Regions from separate parts of the Lysinibacillus sp. ACHW1.5 genome, predicted to be linked through region 1. Evidence: riboswitches for the same ligand, from Rfam matches in the RefSeq annotation. Region 1 holds a riboswitch; the other holds the start of a gene.

Region 1 (7,622 bases):
GCTGCTATCGAAGCATATGACCGTTCCATTGCAGAGCGTGCTCAAGCATTTTCTGAAGAACTATTAAATGGTTACAAAAAGCAAGCTGAAGATGAAGGTTTAACGAATGTTAATCTTATCATCGAGTATGGCTCTCCAAAAAATATCATAACAAAAGAGCTTTCTAACATCGTAGACGCAGATTTAATCATTTGTGGTGCAACTGGTCTAAATGCAGTAGAACGCTTCCTAATCGGTTCTGTATCTGAGGCAATTGTACGTTCAGCTAAATGTGACGTACTAGTTATCCGTACGCCTGAAAACTAATTTGTAATACATAAAAAGGTATCCTTATATAGGATACCTTTTTACTTGCACTCAAGAGCAATTACTTGCCCTCTTTCCACATCTTCACTTTTTCAAAGAATAGCGCAAGTGCCTGTTTATTCTGCATATTTGGTACTTTAGCTAATAGGACTTCTTTAGGTGCTTTCAATTCCTTCGATTGTTTTTGTAAAATCACAATGCTCTTCTCTAATGATTTATTCGCAAACATAGAATCAGGTAATTGAATAATCGCTTGGATCCACGCATGCTTTTGAATGTATTTGTGTAATTGCTTAGACTGCTCTGACTCAAACAGATGAGAGGGTGCAAGGAAAAATAAATAGCCGCCATCCTTTGTATAATTCATTGATTGCTCGATGAATAAATGATGGGCATAACTCATCCCCTCCGCTGGACATAATTCATAATCGAGCGCCACTTCTTCATTTGGATAATAACCTACAGGTAAATCACAAACAACGGCATCAACCGGATTGACCAATAAATCTGCTAAGGCATCTTGACGGTATAAAGAAATAGGTTGTTCTGTTAAGTCAGCAGTTGCAGCAGCAAGGCGAATAAGTAGCTCATCCACCTCTACACCTGTTGCTTCCACTTTTCCATCTAATAAATTCATAACCGTCAGTAATAAATTGCCCGTGCCTACTGCTGGGTCCATGATCGAGATCTTTTCATTTTCAAGACGCTCTGCAAAAATCTGCTCCACAAAGTAGCCCACTAATAGCCCTAACGTATCAGGAGTCATTTGATGATTCGGCTGTGAGCCTTTGCGCATCCCTTTTAAAATAGCAATTTGAATAGCTTTACGAATATCCTCTTTTGTTGCATCTTTTTGAGAAAAATCAACTTCGCCATCAAGCCATGCCTCTAACCCATCTAATAATCCTTCTAGTAACGTTATATTGTGTTCTTTTTCGATTTTTTCGGCATGCGCATTTAGCAAACCAAATAACTTTTCGATATTTTCCATATCTAACTTCCTTTCACGCAGAAAAGAGCCGTGACAAACACTTGTCACAGCCCCTTTGTCTAGTATTATCTTAGCCTAAAAGCAGCTTATTATGCTAGTGCTTTGACAGCTGCAATGGCCGCTTCATAGTTTGGATGATCTGTAGCTTCAGGTACATATTCAACATATGTTACTTTATTGTTTGCATCCACAACGAATACTGCACGTGTCAGAAGACGTAATTCTTGAATGTATACGCCATATGCCTCACCAAATGAAAGGTCGCGGTGATCTGATACAGTTTGGACTGCATCTATACCTGCTGCACCACACCAACGCTTTTGAGCGAATGGAAGATCCACAGATACTGTATAAATGACTACATTATCACCTAAGTTCGCTGCTTCCTCATTGAATCGACGTGTTTGCGCATCACATACACCAGTATCTAATGATGGTACAACACTAAATAAACGAACTTTTCCTTCTGAATCATTTAATGTTACAGGTGATAGGTCATTCGCTAATACCGTAAAATCTGGAGCCTGATCGCCCACCTTTACTTCATTTCCTACTAGTGTCACTGGACCATTTTTAAATGTTACTTGTGCCATCTAAACGCCTCCTAATCATCATATGTACATAATATTACTAAATGAAGGGAATTAATTGCAACTATGATAGCTTACATACTTAGAAATAGATAAGACTGTCTCCTAATTTGAGACAGTCTTATGTTTATTGTTCATTTTTTTCCTCTAGCTTGGCTAGGTCTATTTTTTCTTCTTGCACCGTAATTTCTACATGTTCTTCTTGTTTTGGTAATGTAGTCGGTGTTGAAGCCTTTTCAATAAAGATTTTTTCGTGCACCACTGTTGTATCGGCAAAATAATCATGTAAGCCTTGATTTTCTGGCAAAATCACTACCAAAATATACAGTGGCATAAAAATATTATTGATGATACGACCAATCCAATCACGGAATAACACATCTGACCAAGTTAACTGATCGTGCTTTAATGAAATGACACGTAATCCAAACACCATTTTCCCTAGCGTTTGTCCCAAGAACTTTGTCATCAGCACAAAATAACTATAGTAGAAAATTGCTGTAATAATAGAAATCGGCGCATACCAAACAGAATCAGATAAGGACCAATCCATTAAATAAAAGATAGGATTGACGAGTATTCCTCCTACAGCAGAAATAATGAATCCATCTAATAAAAATGCCCAAAATCGTACCCAAAAACCAGCAGTTTTTAATGCATAGTTTTTTTCATTTGCTGATTCTCCTGAAGTGTTTATATAGAAGCCATTTTCCAATGAGGGTGAACCTTGCATAACAATTTCATTGTTTGTCATTGTGCTCCCTCCTAGTATTCCCCATATAGATACATCATTTTCGGTGCGCTATAGTCCGTCATGATTTTCATTAGCATTTTTTCCTCGGCAGAGGGACCGAACATGGAGCCAATTTTCATACCTACGTATGATTGCCAGCCACCCATATCGTATGAATACTCAAATAAAGCCGCATCTTCAAGTCCATAATCCTCACGAAGAGCTGCAATGGCCGCTTCTTCATCACCAATTTCATCAATTAACCCTGCTTCAAGCGCTTTTGTACCGCCAAGAATACGACCATCTGCAACCTTCTTCACTTCTGCTTCAGACATATTACGTCCCTGCTCTACAATATCTACAAATTCTTCGTACGTTTCATTAATCATATCTTGCATCATTGCACGTTCCTCTTCTGTCACTTCACGCATTGGACTTAGCATATCTTTATGCTCTCCTGATTTAAACGTCTCAAATTTGACCCCTACTTTTTCAGCCAACTCTTGATAGTTAATAGATTGCATGATGACACCAATAGAACCTGTTATTGTATCACGATGGGCAAATATTTTATCTGCTGGTGCCGAAATATAATAACCACCTGAAGCTGCCATAGAATCCATCGATACATAAATTGGTATTTGTCGTTCTTCTTTGATTTTTAGTAGCTTTTTATAGATATCTGCAGATTCCTTTACACCACCACCTGGTGAATTAACGCTTAAGACAACACCCTGTATGGACTCATCATATAAAATATTATCCAATTGTTCTAAGAAAAATTGATGATCATAGGCAACTGGTTGCCACAATGTACTTGAGCCGATATCTTGAATCGTTCCATCTACCTTTAAATAAGCAATTCGCTTATCAAAATTTTCCCCTTCAATGACATTTTCATATACATCTAAGCTATTACCTGCCATTAAGCTATCAAAATTACCTAGGAAATCTGCTTTAAATAGCGCAAAAATGGTATTAATTCCTAACGAAAATAGTAAGAGAACACCTGCCACTACTAAAGCAACCCACCTTTTTACATTCATGTCTTTCCGCCTCCTCAACACGTAATACGTATGACTTGCCAATTTGTTTCATTTTTTTGCAATAATTAAACACAAAAAGCTTTAAGCTATGTATTTCCTCATATTACCTTACCTAAAAAAAATAAAAAAATCAAAGTCCATACCTTTGATGAACTTTGATTTTCGACATTATTTCCTAGGAAATGAATTAGAATTGGAGGTGTTTAATTTCTTGTTGTCGTAATTCGACACGTCTAATTTTCCCAGAAGATGTTTTTGGTAGTTCCTCTACAAATTCAATAGCACGTGGATATTTATAAGGAGCGGTCAATGATTTAACATGACTTTGGAGTGTTTGAATAAGCGCTCCATCACCTTTTTCACCATCGCGCAGAACAATAAATGCCTTGACAATATTTCCTCTTACTTTATCAGGGCTCGCTATAACAGCAGCCTCTTTTACAGCTGGATGCTTCATTAAAGCATCCTCTACTTCAAAAGGGCCAATTGTATAGCCTGAGGAAATAATAACATCGTCTCCTCGTCCGTCAAACCAAAAGTAGCCATCTTCATCTTTATAGGCACGATCTCCTGTAATATACCAATCCCCACGAAATTGTAAATTTGTACGTTCAGGATCATTTAAATATTTTTTAAAGAGGGCTGGTGTTTCACGATGAACAGCAATATCACCAACTTCTCCGATTGCAACGGGTTTGCCCAAATCATTAATAATTTCAACAGTGTTGCCAGGAGTAGGTTTTCCCATCGACCCAACTCTTGCGTCCATTCCTACCATTGTGCCTACCAATAATGTATTTTCTGTTTGTCCATAGCCATCTCGCACTTGTAATTTGAATGTTTCCAAGAATACTCTAATGACCTCACTATTTAATGGCTCACCAGCTGATACAGCTTGGCGAATCGCACTTAAATCATATTCATATAAATCTTCAAGCGCTGCCATAAAACGATATTCAGTTGGTGTACAGCATAATACATTGATTTTGAATCGCTCAAGCAATGCTAAATAACAAGCTGCTTCAAATTTACCTTTGTAGACAAATGCAGTAGCACCACTACCTAAAGTAGCTAGAAACGGACTCCATATCCATTTTTGCCATCCTGGTGCTGCAGTCGCCCAAACAATATCATTTTCTTGTACCCCCAACCAATGTGGTGCTGTTGTTCGTAAATGAGCATAGCCCCAACTATGCGTATGCACTGCTGCTTTTGGATTTCCTGTTGTTCCGCTTGTATAGGCTAAAAATGCATGGTCTGTACTTTTTGTTGGGATAGGATTTATGTAGGTTGTAGGTTGATTATTCATTTTTTCAAGTATGTTCTGCCAAGGTTCATGTGCATTCCCTATGACAAATTGCAGTATGTCTTGTAAATTTCCAACTTTATCGAACTGTTCAATATAGGGTTCGAATGCAATAACTGCTTTAGCATTTGCATGATGAATTCGATACTCAATATCCTTTGTTCTTAACATCTCAGAACTTGGAATAATCGTTAAACCCGCTTTCAATGCAGCAATATACACTATATATGCTTCCACTGAACGTGGTACCATCACTAAAATGACATCACCTTTCTTTAAACCTTGCTTAGTGAATACATGTGCTGCTTGATTCGCTTTTTCCAATAAATGTGCATATGTAATACATTGGATGTCTTGGTTTTCCTCATAAATAATTAAAGCATTTTTGGTTGCATCCTGAGCATATTTTTCAATTTCCTCTACTATGTTATACCATTCTGGTGCAACTAAATCTTGTCTTTTCATGGCAATTGCCCCCTTTTGTTATGACACATTATAAGACTCTTTTTTCAGCATTTTCAATGGTTTGTGCTTAATTTCGGTAAAGTCATGACAACTATCATACTCTCCTATATGGCATCGGTCACATTTTATCTATAGGAAAACTTGCTATTGAATACAACTGAAAAGTATGGTACATTTTGGTCAACTAAAAGCAAGATTGCAGGGGGACTCGTAAGAGTTGAGAAGGTAAAACCTGACCCTTTGAACCTGTTAGTTAATACTGACGTAGGGAGCAATAAACATCGTTTTCAGATGAAAGGCTCTTTTCGTGCATTTTTACACAAAAAGAGCCTTTTTTGCATGCTTACGTCCATCCCTAAAGGAGGACTACAATGATTTTTCAAACAATTCGTCAACAGCAACCACTTATCCATTGTATTACCAATTATGTAGTGGCAAATTTTCAAGCAAATGGTTTATTAGCGATAGGTGCTTCACCAGTAATGGCCGATGACTGCCAAGAGGTAGAGGAGATGGTGGCCATTGCTCAAGCATTATTAATTAATATTGGAACACTTAATGATCGCACAAAAAGTGCCATGTTATTAGCAGGCGAAAAAGCCAATAAACTTGGTATTCCTGTTATTTTAGATCCTGTCGGAGTTGGAGCCACAACTTATCGTAAGGAAACCGTAAGATACTTACTGGAAAACATACAATTTGCGGTGATTCGCTGTAATCTCGGCGAGCTAGCAGCAATAGCTGGTGTAAATTGGCAACAAAAAGGTGTCGATAGTGGTCATGGCACTATCGCTATGGAATTAGAAGCCACATCATTGGCTCAACGCTATCAATGCATTGTTATTGTCACAGGAGAACACGATTTTATAACTGATGGCAAGCATAGCCAATGGATTGCTGGTGGTCATCCACAAATGACGGAAGTAACGGGTACAGGTTGTTTACTTAGCGCAATTTGTGGCGCAGCCTATAGTGTAAGCCATAATCCTTACCAACAATTAACAGAAACACTTACTTACTATAAAAAAGCAGGTGTACTGGCATCCGCATTTACTGCAGACATTGGTGATTTTCAAATAGCCTTACTCAATGCTATACATCGCTTATCAAAGGATGGTGCAGCTTCATGCATATTGTAACAACAATCGCTGGCTCAGATAGTGGTGGTGGCGCGGGTATACAGGCTGATTTAAAAACATTTCAGGAATTAGAAGTGTTTGGTACTTCTGTTATTACTGCTCTAACTGCTCAAAATACTTTGGGTGTAACAGGTGTTTGCCCGATTGACGTTTCCTTTATAAAAAAACAATTAGAAGCCTTAGTAGAAGATTTTCCAATCGCTGCGATTAAAACAGGAATGCTTTATTCCTCAGAAATTATCACAGCAATTGCACACAAGATCAGGGAGCTAAACATTCCACTGATTGTTGATCCAGTGATGATTGCAAAAGGTGGGGAAAGCCTATTACAGCCAGAAGCTATCGATGCCTTACGCTCAACTTTATTACCACTTGCTACGGTTGTTACGCCCAATATACCCGAGGCAGAGACACTTACTGGGAGATCTATTCATCATTTTGAAGATATGAAAGAAGTAGCTCAAAGCTTGTTACAGCTAGGTGTACAATGTGTCATCATTAAAGGTGGTCATTTAGCAGATCCACTTTATGCCATTGATTACGTATTTTTAAAAAATGGGCGTTCTTTTTCGATGCAGTCTCCTCGCATCCAAACAAAAAATACGCATGGTACTGGATGTACATTTTCCGCAGCACTTACTGCTTTTCTTGGACAAGGATTTGCTCTGGAAAATGCCATTATAGAAGCTAAAAAATTTATTCAATTAGCTATTATGTATAATTTATCGATTGGAAATGGTCATGGACCCACTAATCATTTTGCTTATCAACAGCATAAGGAAGCCTGTGAGGTGATTATTCATGAAACGTGAGGATTTGCAGCTTTATTTTATTATGGGTACGAGCAATGTTCCTTCTCAAGAAGAACCTATCTATATCCTCGAAAAAGCCTTGCAAGCAGGCATTACAATGTTTCAATTTCGTGAAAAAGGTCCTCACGCATTAACGGGACTTGCCTATGAACAGTTTGCACGCCAATGTCAACAACTATGTCATCACTATAATGTGCCCTTTATCATTAATGACGATGTTGATCTAGCGATACG
Region 2 (7,622 bases), 1.4 Mb from region 1:
AATATGTATACATTAACAAAGCGTGCACTACATCAAAGTTTTTATGAGGGCTTTGGCCATATTTTTTATGCGAGCAAACAATATGAAACTCAGCCCTTTGATCCCTTACTGACACCTGAAGAGCAACAATTACTAATAAGTAGTTTGGAAGATGGAAACCTAGAGGCCGTTAAAACATTTTTATATCGGCTTTCTAATGAAGGCATATATTATGAGCAAGATGATTTACGCATTCATCTGACGAGTGTCTTAGCACAAATTAGACGCTTTATGCTGAAATATAAATTACATGAAAAAGCGGTTATCGAACAAAACTACCGTCAGCTATTTCACTTAATCATTGAGCATCCTATATTTTACACGATACTCAATGAGATTATTTCTTTCACGCAGACATTAATTGAGTTAGCAAGGGTAGCCCGAATAGAGAAACGAGCTGATTATGTTGAACTAGCTATAGAAATAATTGATCAACAATTTAAAGATAGTGCACTGTCTCTTCCCTTTGTTGCTCATAAGCTTGGAATAAGCCCCAATTATTTAAGTACGATTTTCTCAAGAAAACAAGGCTTGCCATTTAAGCGCTATTTACAGCAAGTAAGAATTCATCATGCCACAAAAATGCTGCTAGAAACAGATTTTGCTATTAGTGAAATTGCTCATTTAAACGGTTTTGATGATCCAAATTATTTTATAAAATTATTTAAGCAACAAATTGGTATTACACCTAACCGATATAGAAAAAAATAAAAGATTGATTAAAATAGTTTTCAATTAGTTGATTTTATTTTCAATAAAGACTCTTATCATGATGTCATTATCCTAATCTTAACGTGAGAATTATCTATAAAATTGAGATTAGATAAAATAAATTAAAGTTAAAAACTATGTATATTCCGTATGTCTAGCGCATATATTTATAGTTTATACTTAAATATAAAAATTCTTTAACGATAATTATTATAATGTACTAGCAATTCTATTTTATATTTGTTATAGTTATAGACGAAGAGTTTGACTCACATTTTTTTCAGGAGGTAAACTAATATGACAAACGCAAATGATCGTAGCCGTCGTTTTACAACAGCAGGTGGCGCTCCAGTAGTAAGTAACCATGACTCTATGTCAGCAGGTCCACGTGGCCCTCTTTTACTTCAGGATGTATGGTTAGTTGAAAAACTAGCAAATTTCAATCGTGAAGTAATTCCGGAACGTCGTATGCACGCAAAGGGCTCAGGTGCATTTGGTACTTTTACTGTAACGCATGATATTTCACAATATACTAAAGCGAAAATCTTCTCAGAGATCGGCAAGAAAACTGAAATGTTCGCACGTTTCTCTACAGTAGCGGGTGAGCGCGGTGCAGCAGATGCAGAGCGAGATATTCGTGGCTTCGCCCTTAAATTTTATACAGAAGATGGAAACTGGGATTTAGTAGGGAACAATACACCAGTATTCTTCTTCCGCGATCCTTTACACTTTACAGATTTAAACCATGTGGTAAAACGTGACCCACGTACAAATATGAAAAATGCCAACTCTAACTGGGATTTCTGGACTTCATTACCTGAAGCACTTCACCAAGTGACAATTGTTATGTCTGACCGTGGTATTCCAGCTGGTTACCGTAATATGCACGGATTTGGTTCTCATACGTATAGCTTTATCAATGCTAATAATGAACGTGTTTGGGTTAAATTCCACTTCCGTACAGAGCAAGGCATTAAGAATTTAACTGGTGCCGAGGCTAATGAGATTATTGGTCAAGACCGCGAATCTTCACAACGTGATTTATATGAAGCAATTGAAAAAGGCGATTTCCCTAAATGGAAAATGTACATTCAGGTAATGACAGAGGAGCAAGCTCGTGAGCTACCATACAACCCATTTGATTTAACAAAGGTATGGTATAAAAAAGACTTCCCATTAATTCCTGTAGGTGAATTCGAGTTAAACAAAAATCCAGACAACTACTTTGCAGAAGTTGAACAAGCTGCATTCGCACCATCTAACATTGTTCCTGGCATCAGCTTCTCACCAGATAAAATGTTACAAGGTCGTATCTTTGCATATGCGGATGCCCAACGCTATCGTCTTGGTGTAAACCACTATATGCTTCCTGTCAACGCACCAAAATGTCCATTCCGTACTTTCCACCGCGATGGAGCAATGCGCTTTGATGGCAATCTTGGTTCGACATTAAGCTATGAACCAAATAGCTATGGTGAGTGGGAGCATAATTTAGACCATAAAGAGCCTGAATTACGTATTGATGGTCATGCAGGTATTCATGATTTCCGTGAAGACGATAATAATTACTTTGAACAACCAGGTAAACTATTCCGTCTATTGACTTCGGAAGAGCAGCAACGCTTATTTGAAAATACCGCGAACGATATGGCTTCTGTTGAAGAATTCATCAAACGCCGTCACATCCTTCACTGCTATCTAGCTGACCCAGCATATGGTGAAGGTGTCGCTAAAGCGATGGGTCTTTCCTTAGAAGGTATGGACCTTACAAATCCATATGTAAAACAACCAACAAACGTTTAATATTCCACGTTATTATTGATATCCAAATCCAACTTTTACTCCATGTGAATCCACTATTCACATGGAGTTTTTTGATTAAGAAAAGGCCTATGTCTATTTTTCTGACATAAGCCTTTTCTTTCATTATTGATAAATTTGACTGCCTGCTTTTTTAAACTCCTCAGCCTTTTCTTTCATACCTTGATGGATCGCTTCAGTCGTATTCAAATCCTTATCTTTCGCATAATTACGAATATCCTGTGAAATTCTCATGCTACAGAATTTAGGCCCGCACATAGAACAAAAGTGTGCTGTTTTTGCTCCCTCTGCTGGCAGTGTCTCATCATGATATTCCACTGCACGCTCGGGATCTAGTGACAGATTGAATTGATCACGCCAACGGAACTCAAAGCGCGCTTTAGACAGCGCATCGTCTCGTTGTTGTGCACCTGGATGACCTTTTGCTAAATCAGCAGCATGTGCAGCAATTTTATAAGTGATAACGCCCACACGAACGTCCTCGCGATTCGGTAAACCAAGATGCTCTTTCGGTGTCACATAACAAAGCATCGCTGTACCAAACCAGCCAATCATGGCTGCCCCAATGGCTGATGTAATGTGGTCATAACCTGGAGCAATATCTGTTGTGAGTGGTCCTAATGTATAGAAGGGCGCTTCCTTACAAGCCTCTAATTGCTTGTCCATATTTTCTTTAATCAGATGCATTGGTACATGACCTGGTCCTTCAACCATCACCTGAACATCATGCTGCCAAGCAATTTGTGTTAGCTCACCTAGTGTTTCAAGCTCTGCAAATTGTGCCTCATCATTGGCATCTGCAATTGAGCCTGGGCGTAAACCATCACCTAAGGAAAAAGCAACATCATAGGCTTTCATAATTTCACAGATTTCCTCAAAGTGTGTATACAGGAAGTTCTCTTGATGATGATATAAACACCACTGAGCCATGATAGAGCCCCCTCGTGATACAATGCCTGTTACACGATTTGCTGTAAGCGGTACATAGCGTAAAAGGACACCTGCATGAATAGTGAAATAATCCACACCCTGCTCAGCTTGCTCGATGAGGGTATCACGATAAACCTCCCACGTTAAATCCTCTGCTACACCATTTACCTTTTCTAAAGCCTGATAAATTGGCACTGTTCCCACTGGTACTGCAGCATTTCGAATAATCCATTCTCTCGTTGTATGAATATGTTTACCAGTCGATAAATCCATAATATTATCTGCGCCCCATCGAGTTGCCCAGGTCATTTTCTCAACTTCTTCTGCAATGGAAGAAGATACAGCAGAATTCCCGATATTCGCATTGATCTTTACATGAAAATTACGCCCAATAATCATTGGCTCTGCCTCAGGGTGATTAATATTAGAAGGCATTATAGCACGCCCAGCTGCAATTTCTGAACGTACAAATTCAGGATCCATATTTTCACGAATCGCTACAAACTCCATTTCATGGGTTATAATTCCCTTTCGTGCATAGTGAAGCTGTGTCACATTTTTACCTTTTTTAGCACGCAAAGGCTTTCTCGCCAACTCAGGAAAGACATTTTCTTGAATACGCGGGTCATCAACATGACGAAAGCCATTATCCTCAGGTTTAATGGAGCGTCCCTCATATGCTTCTACATCCCCTCGCTCTTGAATCCATGCATTTCGTAAGGCAGGTAAACCTTTCGTAATATCTACTTGGTAGGCTGGATCTGTATAGGGCCCACTTGTATCATATACTCGAATAGGAGCATTTTCTTCATTTCCAAAGCTGCCTGTTGTCGGACTTAATGCAATTTCTCGCATAGGTACTAGAATATCTGGGCGTGATCCTTCCACATATACTTTTTTGCTTCCTTCAAAGCTAGACATAATGGTAATATTCTTTTCACTTATTGCTGACATGAGCTACTTCTCTCCCTTAAATATATTTTGATACAAGGACCGAATCTAGCTCACCCAACAATCCAAAAAATAAAGGCCGAATCCAAAATAATTATTTGGATCCGGCCACGAATGTAAAGGTCTATTGATTGCATACTCTGCAATAGCTTCTTAACTTTCCCACGCTGGTATGAGCCAGATCAGGTCCAAAGGGTCAAGAAACTTCGTAGCGTTTCCCTCTCAGCCTGACTCATCAGACTCCCCTAGTTAATACTATTTAGTTTGATGCTAGTGTAGCAGATAATACTAAGAGATGGAAGTTATTTTTTATCTTACTAGGTAAATAATATTTCCGCAAAATAGATCACAATGGTTACAGTTATACAGCTTACAATGGTTGAAAATAAAACAGCTTGCGCGGCTGTTGCTGATTCTACATCATATTCCAATGCTAGACTAGAACTATTACGAGATGTTGGAAAGGCACTAGCTATAAACAGTGATTGTGCGACGACTCCATCTAATCCCAATATATAAATAATGGCTAATGCAACAGAAGGTCCAATAATTAATCGCGTAAAACAGCTGATAAAGACGGTTTTATTAAACATTGATTTCATCTCTAGTTGTGATAATTGCGCGCCTAATGTAATTAAGGCCACAGCAATAAATCCATCTGCCACATGTTCTACTGGTATTTTGATAAACTGTGGAATACCAATATCAAAATAATTCATAGCTGCACCTATAATCAGCGCATGAATAATAGGCATTTTTAAAAAATCCTTAATGATTATCATACCTGACTTTGTAGAAGAAATTAAATTGTATAAACCATATGTATACGTAGTCATATTTTGAAAGATTACGAGCATGACCTGAATGGCTACCCCAATAGGTTGCGTGGCAAATATCATTTGAGCCACTGGAATACCGTAATTGCCCGAGTTAATAAGCACCACACTATTTTTAAAGACAGCTGCCTCTGTTCTAGGTAAACCTAACCCTTTTGCCATAAAATGACTGAGCAACATTTGACTACCGATAAAAAGTACAATAAATAATCCGACCTCTGCCAGTACAGATAACTCCACATGTGTTTCATATAAATTTATAAAAACAGCTGCTGGCATAAAGCAATATGTAATAAGCTGAGACAATGCTTTTAAATTAAAGCGAAATTTCTTTTGTAGTATAGCGCCTATTACAAGTAACACTAAAATAGGTACAACAATTTGAAAGAAAATCATTCCGAGATACATCATTTCAATGTCCCCCTTCCAGTGTGAATAGTAGTGTTGAATTCCTTCTAGGTCAATTTCTCTGGCTTTCACCATAAAGAAGACTGCCTCTATATTGAAGGCAGCCTTTCTTTTTAAGCAAGCTTAAATCGGTTTACAACTTCTTGTAGCTCGTTTGAAATATCGTTCATATTTTGAATAGACTCAGCTACTTTTTGTAATTCTACTTGTTGATCCATTGCAGAAGCACTTACTTGTTCCGCAGAGGCTGCTGTTTGCTCTGAAATAGCCGAAATACTTTGGATAGCCATGATTGCTTGATTTTTATGCTCTAACATGCTAGATAGTTTATTCATTAATTCACTAATAGAATTTGCAATTGAACCTGACAAGTCACTGCTATCTTTAAATGCTAGTTGCGTGCTTTGTACGGACTCATTTTGAGATTGCATTAAATCTGCATTAGATGCAATCACAGCAACCGTCTGCTGAGAATTTTCAAGAATGCTTTCTACTGTACTCTTAATAATTTCTGTTTCATTCTTAGATTGTTCTGCTAGCTTTCTAACTTCCTCTGCAACTACAGCAAATCCTTTACCATGTTCACCAGCACGTGCAGCCTCGATACTTGCATTTAAAGCTAGCAGATTAGTCTGCTCGGTAATACTTTGGATCGAAGCAATAATCTGATTAATATTGGCAATATTGAAAGCTAATGATTCCATTTGCTGCTGAATACGCCCATTCATTTCATTTGTCTCCATATTACGCTCTCTTAAACTTTCAACCTCATGCAATCCTTTTTCTGTTGTTACACCTGTTTTATGAGATAGCTCATCCATTTCATTAGATAGAGCCGTAATCGCATCAATCTGATCTGATAAATCCATCATTCGATAATTTGTTTCTTCTGTATCCTCTGATTGCTTCGAGGCTCCTTGTGCAATCTCGTTGATAGCTACAGAAACCTCTTGACTAGAAGCAACTACCTCATTAAATGCCTCATTTACCTGATTAGAAGATTGGTTCAATAACCTCGTGGAATTTAGTACAGTTTGAATCGCACTATTGGTTTTATCTAACATATTATTATAAGCCACAGCCACTGCACCAATTTCATCAGGCTTAATATATCGCTCTTCTACCTTTTGTGTTAAATCCCCTTCGGCTGCAGTTTCAATCGATGCACGTAAAAATTTAAGTGGTTTTAGTTGTTTATAGATGAATAACACACTTGCAGCTGTCATCAAAACCACCATAATAATGGAAGCAATAATCGTAAATACAAATACATGATTATATGTTTCTAGAATCTTTGATTCAGCTAACACGACTTGAACAGTCCATGTTTCGTCAATACCCTCTAAAATCATTGGAGCAAAAACATTATAGGCCTTTTCCTTCAGTTGATTAGAGTCAACGTACATACTTGTTAGTTCACCATTTTCCATTGTCTTACTAATACTTGTCCAAGTAGGATCCTCTTGCATATTGCGCCCAACTAGCTCATCACCAAAACTGTTAGCTGTTAGCACACCTTTATTCGTAATAATTGCCGCATAACCGCCCTCTGGGGCATTCGATTTTGTTAAATCATTTAAAAAATCTATTGATACATCGGCTGTCAATACACCGAAAAATGATCCGGAAGCATTGATCAATGGCACCGAAATCGTTGTCATTAATACAGATTGTCCGTTGACATTATAATCATAGGGCTCTGTCAAAACTGCACGTCTCTCTTCTTTTGGTACCCAATACCATTCAGAAATACTCTTATCATCAATACCTTCGATTAGAGCAGTCGAGATATCATTTCCGTTCTTACTTAAATAAGGGATAAAGCGATTTTTACTATCTACTAAAGAAGCCTCAGTTGGTTCTAAAATAATAGATTCTTGCTCAAAGATTGCTCCTACTCCAAGAATGTCATTATTGCTAGCTAAA

Evidence for each region. A riboswitch is a leader RNA that binds a small molecule or an ion and turns the genes downstream of it on or off. The one in region 1 is predicted to bind thiamine pyrophosphate.
Region 2: linked by a shared signal. The riboswitch ahead of thiC (phosphomethylpyrimidine synthase ThiC) and the one ahead of thiM (hydroxyethylthiazole kinase) in region 1 are both predicted to bind thiamine pyrophosphate.

The regions. Positions count from the first base shown of each region.
Region 1 covers NZ_CP091777.1:3,372,610-3,380,231, forward strand. The annotation lists gene L6W14_RS16890 (universal stress protein) at 1-306, shown strand, start outside; gene L6W14_RS16895 (class I SAM-dependent methyltransferase) at 368-1,297, opposite strand; gene tpx (thiol peroxidase) at 1,387-1,890, opposite strand; gene L6W14_RS16905 (RDD family protein) at 2,015-2,641, opposite strand; gene sppA (signal peptide peptidase SppA) at 2,653-3,666, opposite strand; gene mbcS (acyl-CoA synthetase MbcS) at 3,854-5,437, opposite strand; TPP riboswitch at 5,628-5,725, shown strand; gene thiM (hydroxyethylthiazole kinase) at 5,809-6,576, shown strand; gene thiD (bifunctional hydroxymethylpyrimidine kinase/phosphomethylpyrimidine kinase) at 6,564-7,388, shown strand; gene thiE (thiamine phosphate synthase) at 7,378-7,622, shown strand, end outside.
Region 2 covers NZ_CP091777.1:233,434-241,055, reverse strand. The annotation lists gene L6W14_RS01135 (helix-turn-helix domain-containing protein) at 1-750, shown strand, start outside; gene L6W14_RS01130 (catalase) at 1,048-2,553, shown strand; gene thiC (phosphomethylpyrimidine synthase ThiC) at 2,677-4,455, opposite strand; TPP riboswitch at 4,595-4,709, opposite strand; gene L6W14_RS01120 (AEC family transporter) at 4,770-5,699, opposite strand; gene L6W14_RS01115 (methyl-accepting chemotaxis protein) at 5,810-7,622, opposite strand, start outside.